DNA from 4 places in the Providencia sp. UF-224 genome. Region 1 is predicted to be linked to each of the others. Evidence: predicted binding sites of a transcription regulator. Region 1 holds the regulator's gene; each other region holds the start of a gene.
What was found. Region 1 encodes PurR, which represses purine synthesis genes. Its sites were predicted from a motif close to CANGCAAACGTTTGCNTG; they were not measured.
Positions count from the first base shown of each region.

Region 2: a site for PurR is predicted at 729-746, ahead of purM (phosphoribosylformylglycinamidine cyclo-ligase). Genes of this name have one in related genera too.
Region 3: a site for PurR is predicted at 1,443-1,460, ahead of carA (glutamine-hydrolyzing carbamoyl-phosphate synthase small subunit). Genes of this name have one in related genera too.
Region 4: a site for PurR is predicted at 1,339-1,356, ahead of cvpA (colicin V production protein). Genes of this name have one in related genera too.

Region 1 is NZ_JBSICC010000011.1:5,694-7,905, forward strand. Features, by position in the region: gene punR (DNA-binding transcriptional activator PunR) at 1-782, shown strand, start outside; gene purR (HTH-type transcriptional repressor PurR) at 789-1,814, opposite strand.
Region 2 is NZ_JBSICC010000001.1:104,663-106,874, forward strand. Features, by position in the region: gene upp (uracil phosphoribosyltransferase) at 1-451, opposite strand, end outside; gene purM (phosphoribosylformylglycinamidine cyclo-ligase) at 810-1,850, shown strand; gene purN (phosphoribosylglycinamide formyltransferase) at 1,850-2,212, shown strand, end outside.
Region 3 is NZ_JBSICC010000002.1:109,873-112,084, reverse strand. Features, by position in the region: gene carB (carbamoyl-phosphate synthase large subunit) at 1-32, opposite strand, end outside; gene carA (glutamine-hydrolyzing carbamoyl-phosphate synthase small subunit) at 46-1,209, opposite strand; gene dapB (4-hydroxy-tetrahydrodipicolinate reductase) at 1,655-2,212, opposite strand, start outside.
Region 4 is NZ_JBSICC010000001.1:398,285-400,496, reverse strand. Features, by position in the region: gene folC (bifunctional tetrahydrofolate synthase/dihydrofolate synthase) at 1-577, shown strand, start outside; gene dedD (cell division protein DedD) at 583-1,230, shown strand; gene cvpA (colicin V production protein) at 1,409-1,912, shown strand; gene purF (amidophosphoribosyltransferase) at 1,927-2,212, shown strand, end outside.

The sequences.
Region 1 (2,212 bases):
AATGGTTGGCAGTCCCTTTGTTTGAACGGCGACACCGAGACGTTGTTTTAACCGAGGCAGGGCTGATTTTTATTAAAGAAAGCCGATCTGTTATCAAAAAAATGACAGAGACCCGTCATCAATGCCAACAAGCTGCGAATGGCTGGAGAGGTCAGTTCAGTATAGCGGTAGACTGCATCGTTAAGCCTCAACGCACCGAACAGCTTATCCTCGATTTTTATCGTCATTTTCCTGATATTGAATTGTATATACACCCCGAGGTTTTTAATGGTGTTTGGGATGCATTAGCTGATGGTCGAGTAGATGTCGCCATTGGCGCAACACGGGCTTCACCAATTGGTGAACGTTATAGTTTTCGAGATATGGGGTTTATGTCGTGGATGTGTGTTGCAAGCCCTGACCACCCTTTAGCGAAAATAGGGCATAGCCTAACAGACGATGAAATGCGTGAGTATCCAAGTTTGTGCTTAGAAGATACATCTCGCAGCTTACCTAAACGCGATACTTGGGCGTTGGATAACCAACGGCGTTTAGTTGTCCCCTATTGGGAAAACGGCTTAGCCTGTTTAGCTAATGGGCTGTGTGTGGGGATGGTACCTGAACATCGTGCAGCACCATTGTGTGCTGAAGGTAAATTGGTAGAATTGACACTGGCACAACCATTTCCATCAAGCCCATGCTGTTTAACATGGGTAGAGAAAAATACCTCTCCTGCGCTGAGTTGGTTATTAGATTATCTTGGTGATAATGAAACGCTCAACGCGGAGTGGTTATCAACATAAGTTGAGTTATCGGCGATAGTCAATAAATGGCCCGTCAGCAACAGAACGGCGCTCAACGAGACGAGGGTGAACTTCAATAGTTTGAGCGTCTTCGCGCTTATTCACAATACGGTCTAGTAACATTGCGAACGCCATTTGACCCAAACGCTCTTTAGGTTGGTGGATTGTTGTCAATGCAGGGGTGAAATAGCGTGCGTTTCGCACATTGTCGTAACCGATGATGGAAATGTCTTGTGGAACACGCAAGCCCATTTCATCCGCGGCGCAAATAGCACCCATAGCCATGATGTCACCACCACAGAAAACAGCAGTAGGGCGCTGTTTATGGCTTAAAATCTGCATCATCGCTTTATAGCCAGACTCTGGTTCAAAGTCCCCTTGAACAATCCACTCTTCTTTTAAGGTCACTTTGGCTTCTTCCATGGCTTTTTGGAAGCCAGTCAGACGACCAATCCCTGTATTACGCTCAAGGGAGCCTGGGATCACACCAATGTCACGGTGACCTCTATCAATCAGGTAACGCCCTGCGAGATAGCCCCCATGGAATGAATTGTCGATAATGCTATCGGTGAAATCCCCGCGGGAAGTTCCCCAATCCATCACAACCATTGGAATATTACGATAATCTTCAAGCATCCCGATAAGTGTATCGGGGTATTCGGAACACATAACCAGCAAGCCATCGACACGTTTTTGCGCCAACATCTGTAAGTAGGCTTTTTGTTTACCAAGATTATTGTGAGAGTTACAGAGGATCAGTGTATAGCCTTTTTCGTAGCAGCTATTTTCAACGGACTCAATAACTTCTGCAAAGTAAGGGGCCTCACTTGATGTTGCTAACAAACCAATCGATTTGGTGTGGTTCACTTTTAAGCTACGGGCAACCGCACTAGGCGAATAATTGAGCGATTTGATAGCAGCCCAAACTGCCGCTTTGGTATCATCAGCCACAAAGCGCGTTTTATTAATAACATGGGATACGGTAGTGGTAGAGACGCCAGCGCGTTTCGCCACATCTTTAATCGTTGCCATGGGGGAACAAAACTCCTGACCAACTATAGGTCTCTCTAAGAATTCTAGTTAAAAAATTACCTGCATATTGATGCATAGATCCTTTGCTGGCAATAATTTAGCGATTTGTTGTCGATTTTGTCTGATCTAGCGCAAAAACGAAAGAAATAATTGATGTTATAACATGTGATATAGACACTGGTTTTGCTTTTTTGGATGTGTATACTCAGTAACCTTAATGTTTATGTGGTTATCATTAATTCAATTTTGTTAGGATGAGAGGAACTCATGGATACAGATGTTAAATATGGAATACTAGCAGCAGTGGGTTCATTAGCGATGATTATTTTCATTGCTGTACATTTATTTTAGTTGTGTTTCATCTTCATTGGGTGAATAAATAAGGGCGAGTAATAACT
Region 2 (2,212 bases), on a different contig from region 1:
ACCCTTCTTTTTTCAGTAAATCGATAGTTGCGATCATTGAACCGCCTGTTGCTAACATAGGGTCAACAACTAACGCCATACGCTCATCGATATCTGAAGTCAGTTTTTGGAAATAAGGGACAGGTTGCAGTGTTTCTTCATCACGATAAACACCAACCACACTGATACGTGCGCTAGGAATGCTTTCTAATACACCATTCATCATACCAATACCTGCACGGAGAATTGGTACTACGGTGATTTTTTTACCTTTAATTTGTTCTATTTCGACAGGACCACACCAACCATCAATAGTCACTTTTTCAGTTTCTAGGTCAGCGGTTGCTTCATAAGTCAGTAGGCTACCAACCTCTGAGGCCAGTTCACGAAAGCGTTTGGTGCTTATATCATGATCTCGCATCAGGCCAAGTTTATGTTTAACGAGAGGGTGTTTTACCTCAACGATCTTCATGGGTTTCTCCTACTATTTTAGACGCTGGCGGACAAAAAAATCGCGGGATTATAACTCTTTTAACCATGAATGCCACTAGATTACGTTTGATTTTGGTCAAAACATCAACGATTAGGCAAACTTTTTTAAAATAGTATACCCCATATCGGTTAAGTTGCATGTTGATGATCCTCTGAATTTATTTTTTTGCCAATATTTAAATACCACACACATTTCACCTTGTGAACACGCTCACTTTCTGCCATTTCCAGCCATAAGAATTTTCATTCACAAAGCTATCGCAAACGTTTGCTTTGCCTGTTAGAATACGCCCCATGATGTTATTTTTCTCAAAAATGTAATTGCCTTGGGGGCCGTAGTGACTGATAAAACCTCTCTCAGCTATAAAGATGCCGGTGTCGATATTGATGCAGGTAACGCACTGGTTGAACGTATTAAAGGTGTTGTAAAAGAAACGCGTCGTCCCGAAGTGATGGGGGGTCTTGGTGGGTTCGGTGCATTATGTGCCCTGCCACAAAAATACCGCGAGCCTGTACTTGTTTCAGGTACCGATGGTGTTGGTACAAAATTACGTCTGGCAATGGATTTAAAACGCCACGATTCAATCGGGATTGACCTTGTTGCTATGTGCGTCAATGACCTAATCGTTCAAGGGGCTGAGCCATTATTCTTCCTTGATTACTACGCAACAGGCAAATTAGACGTGGATACCGCTGCCAGGGTCATCACGGGAATTGCTGAAGGCTGTAAACAGTCTGGCTGTGCATTAGTGGGTGGTGAAACCGCTGAAATGCCAGGCATGTACCATGGTGAAGACTATGATGTTGCAGGCTTTTGCGTCGGTGTGGTAGAGCGCTCTGAAATCATTGATGGCAGTAAAGTCAGCGCTGGTGATGCACTAATTGCCCTCGCCTCAAGTGGTCCCCACTCAAATGGCTATTCATTAGTACGTAAAATTTTAGAAGTCAGCAAAACGAACCCAGAAACTGAACAGTTAGATGGTAAATCATTAGCAGACCATTTATTAGAACCTACACGTATTTATGTGAAAAACGTGCTAGAGCTGATCGCGAAGAATGACATTCATGCAATCGCGCACATTACGGGTGGCGGTTTCTGGGAAAATATCCCTCGCGTTCTTCCTGATAACACCCAAGCCATTATCGATGGTAGCAGCTGGCAATGGCCTTCTGTTTTCAGCTGGTTACAACACGCGGGTGATGTCAGTACCCATGAAATGTACCGCACCTTTAACTGCGGTGTTGGTATCATCATTGCTCTGCCACAAAGTGAAGTTAACGCAGCATTAGCGTTATTAGAAGCACTGGGTGAAAACGCATGGCAAATTGGCTCAATCGGTCAGTTACCTGCCGGTGAAGAGCAGGTTGTGATCCGCTAATGAAAAAAATTGTTGTCCTCATTTCTGGCAGTGGCAGTAACTTACAATCGATCATTGAAGGTTGCCAATCAGGCACGATAAAGGGTCGTATTGTTGCCGTAGTGAGCAACCAAAGCACAGCTTATGGGCTAGTGCGGGCACAGCAGGCAGGGATCCCTGCCGCTTGCCTTGATGCAAAAATGTATGCAAATCGCCACGCCTATGATGCTGCTTTATTATCGCTTATTGAGCAGTACCAGCCCGATTTAGTGGTCTTAGCTGGGTTTATGCGTATTTTATCCCCAGAATTTGTGACTCATTTCACAGGGAAATTACTCAATATTCACCCTTCTTTATTACCCAAATACCCAGGGCTTCATACT
Region 3 (2,212 bases), on a different contig from region 1:
AGAATGCTTTTTATGTCTGTACGCTTTGCCATGATTTGCTCCCGATTATTGTGCGTTTTGACTTGGTGTGGTTTGACGATATTCGTTAATCAAATCAATGAAATGATCGAACAAACTTGCTGCATCATGTGGACCAGAACTTGCCTCTGGGTGTCCTTGGAAACTAAATGCAGGTTTATCCGTGCGATGAATACCCTGTAAAGTTCCATCAAACAGAGATTTGTGTGTCACACGCAATGTATCGGGTAATGTTGACTCATCAACCGCGAAACCGTGGTTTTGTGCCGTGATCATAACGACATCGTTATCTAAATCTTTAACTGGATGGTTTGCACCGTGATGGCCAAATTTCATTTTCAGCGTGTTTGCACCACTTGCTAAAGCCAATAACTGGTGCCCTAAGCAGATGCCAAAAACAGGAATATCTGTCGTTAAGAAGGTTTTAATCGCATTGATTGCATAATCACACGGGGCTGGGTCACCTGGGCCATTGGACAGGAAAATGCCGTCTGGATTCATCGCAAGCACCGTTTCTGCTGGTGTTGTCGCAGGGACGACCGTTAGCCGGCAACCACGGTCAACTAACATACGCAGAATATTGCGTTTTGCGCCGAAATCATATGCGACAACATGAAGTGGCAGCTCTTCCGGCGATTTTGCACCTTGCTGCCCATCTTCTAACGTCCATGAGCCTTGAGTCCAGCTATATGCTTCTTTGGTACACACTTCTTTTGCCAAATCTAACCCATTAAGGCCGGAGAAATGGCGGGCCTTTTCTAGCGCTAATGCCACGTCAGGGTTATCCCCCGCAATAATGCACCCATTCTGCGCCCCTTTTTCTCTCAACAAACGGGTCAATTTACGTGTATCGATATCTGCGATTGCCACAACGTTGTGACGTTTCAGATACTCAGATAGCCCTTCTTGCCCGCGAAAGTTACTGTAAACCAATGGTAAGTCACGAATGATTAGGCCTTGTGCATGAACATTTGGAGATTCTTCGTCATCAGCATTAGTGCCGACATTACCAATATGGGGATAGGTGAGAGTAACAATTTGGCGGGAATAGGAAGGGTCTGTAATTATTTCTTGATATCCGGTCATTGACGTGTTGAAAACGACTTCTCCAACTGCGGCCCCTTCAGCACCGATGGCACGCCCGTGGAATTGGGTTCCGTCTTCCAGAACCAATATAGCTGACTTAATCAAAACACCCTCCGGAGAATAATAAATCACGTTTTTTGCATATTAATTCAGATTTTGCGATCTAAATCAATGCCAAAATGAGTTTTTAAGCAAATTTTTGGCAAATTGCGCGCATTCTAATGATGAGATAGGGTCTTGTCTAGAAAAAAATGCATTTTTTACACTTTTATCTTACTTTTATAGCGATCAACCCTAATTTAACCCACGTGACCACCATAATTGATAGCCAATATGAACAAGTAAACGGTTGCTAAGTAAGATAACTGCATATTTTATAATAACGCAGCTTAGATTGAGATTAAAGGGAAATTAACACGAGGAAAAGTCAGTTAAATCGATGAAAGCAGCTATAAAAAATGATTTAATATAAAATAATAATCAAAATCATTATAAACCAATAAATTATAATTATAAAATTGATTTATAATGATTTTTTTAAATTTAAAAACTAAATATCATCAAGGCAAAGTACGTCTTTCATATCATATAACCCAGATTTTTTGGCAAAAACCCAAGAAGAAGCCTTAATAGCGCCATTTGCAAACGTCATGCGGCTCGATGCCTTGTGTGTGATCTCCACGCGTTCACCGATATCAGCGAACATCGCAGTGTGTTCACCAACAATATCTCCGGCACGAATTGTTGCAAAACCGATAGTGCCTGCTTCACGCTCACCAGTGTAACCCTCACGACTATAGACTGCGCAGTCTTTTAGATCTTTCCCTAATGCACCCGCGATAGATTCACCCATTGCTAATGCCGTACCCGATGGCGCATCAACTTTATGACGATGGTGAGCTTCCACGATTTCAATATCCGTATACGTTCCCATCACTTTTGCTGCTTTTTCGAGTAATTTAAGCACCAAGTTAACACCAACACTAAAGTTGGCAGCGAAAACAATTGGGATGACTTTTGCTGCATCAGCAATGGCTTGTTTACCTTGTTCGTCAAAACCTGTTGTCCCGATAACCATCCCTTTTTGGTTTGCTTTACAAAATGCCAA
Region 4 (2,212 bases), on a different contig from region 1:
TTGGCAAAGTTCGCAACGTGAGTGGCATAATCTGCCATTACCGAATGTGCCGCTGGCAAATGCAGCAACAGCATTAGGTGTGATTAGCTGCTTACTGCAAATTGATGCAGATATTGCAAAAAAAGTCACGGATACCGCTATTGTTCAAGGTTTAAAATCAGCTCAATTGCCGGGGCGTTTCCAAATTATTGGCGAGAAGCCATTAATGATTTTGGATGTGGCGCATAACCCCCATGCGGCAGGGTATTTAGTCAGTAAATTAGCTGGCTTACCTGCGGTTGAAGGTCGCCGTATTCGTGCAGTTGTTGGAATGCTTGGCGATAAAGACATTAAAGGCACTCTTGAGTGTTTATCGCAGGAAGTGACGGATTGGTATCTAGCCCCATTAACTGAATTTAGAGGGGCAGATGTGGCTCAATTGAGCCAGCATATCGCTAAAGCCAATGTGTTTGATAGTGTTGAAAAAGCGTGGCAGCAAGCCTGTGTTGATGCGCAAGAACAAGACGTGATTGTGGTTTGTGGGTCATTTCACACCGTCGCTCATGTCATGATGTTATTAGAAAACCAAAAAGGATAGTGCTGGTGGCTAGTAAATTTCAAAATCGTCTTGCTGGCGTCATTGTTCTGGTTGCGGCAGGGGTCATCGTACTTCCTGCGCTTCTTGATGGCGATAAGAAATATAATGAAAATGAATTTGCGGCCATTCCTATTATCCCGAAACCGGGTGACGAAGAAGATATCGAAGCGATTGCACCATTAGCACATAATAGTGCGAGTGCTTCTTCGGAAGGGGCTTCTGAGGCCATGCTATCAGAGGCGATTACCCAGCAGCAAAATGAACAAGTGGCGGCAAATGTCCCTGCGACAGTCGAGCCAATAAAACCTGAGCCGAAGCCAGAACCTAAACCAGAGCCTAAGCCGGAACCAAAACCACAGCCGAAACCAGAACCTAAGCCCGAACCGAAACCAGAGGTAAAACCTGAGCCGCAAGGCAAAGCGTTTGTGGTTCAAGTCATTGCATTGAACAATGCGAACAAGGTTGAGGAGATTGTGGCGAAGTTACGGTTATCGGGTTACCAAGTGTATACCGTTCCAGCTAAGCCCGTGAACAATAAACTTACGCGTATTTATGTCGGGCCTGAGGCATCTAGACAAAAGCTAGAAGCTGCTCTTCCTGAACTTAACGCGATTACAGGGACAAAAGGGATAATTCAAACATTTAAACCCTAATAAATAGACACAATAATCCCTAAAAGGTAAGGGGATTTAGTAACTTACTGCGGCGATTATGATTTTTTCTTTTCGCCGCTATTTTTTGTAAATTGATAGAAAAATGGTTACGCAAACGTTTTCGTTTTCTGTTAGAATGCACTTCGCTGATGTCGTGAGTGCAAATTTTGGATGAAATATGGTCTGGATAGATTACGCAATTATCGCCATTATTGGCTTCTCGGCACTGGTTAGCTTGATCCGTGGTTTTGTTCGTGAGGCACTATCACTGGTGACATGGGGCTGTGCTTTTTTTGTCGCAAGTACATTTTACCCTTATTTAGCGGACTACTTTACCCGCTTTGAGGATGTACTGGTGCGAAACGGCATCGCCATCGCCGCATTATTTATTGCCACATTAATTGTAGGCGCGGTGGTGAACTATGTGATTAGCTCTTTAGTGCAAAAAACGGGTTTATCAGGCACTGATCGTGTTCTGGGGATTTGCTTCGGTGCTCTGCGTGGTGTGTTGATTGTATCGGCTTTGTTGTTCTTTCTCGATACCTTTACACCGCTTCCTCAAAGTGAGGATTGGCAGCGTTCAGAGTTTATTCCACAGTTCAGTCATATTATCAGGTGGTTTTTTGACTACCTGCAAAATGCGTCAAGTTTCCTACCGGAGAACATCTCTCCGTCTGGCTGATGAGGAAAGACCAAATGTGCGGTATTGTCGGGATCGCTGGTGTTACACCAGTTAACCAATCAATTTATGATGCTTTAACAGTGCTCCAGCACCGTGGGCAAGATGCAGCAGGTATTGCCACTATTGATGGCAAAAATAATATTCGTTTACGTAAAGCGAATGGCCTTGTGAAAGATGTGTTTGAAACGCGCCATATGCTTCGGTTACAAGGTTGCATGGGGTTAGGGCATGTTCGTTACCCAACCGCAGGCAGTTCAAGTGCTTCAGAAGCACAGCCTTTTTACGTGAACTCACCGTTTG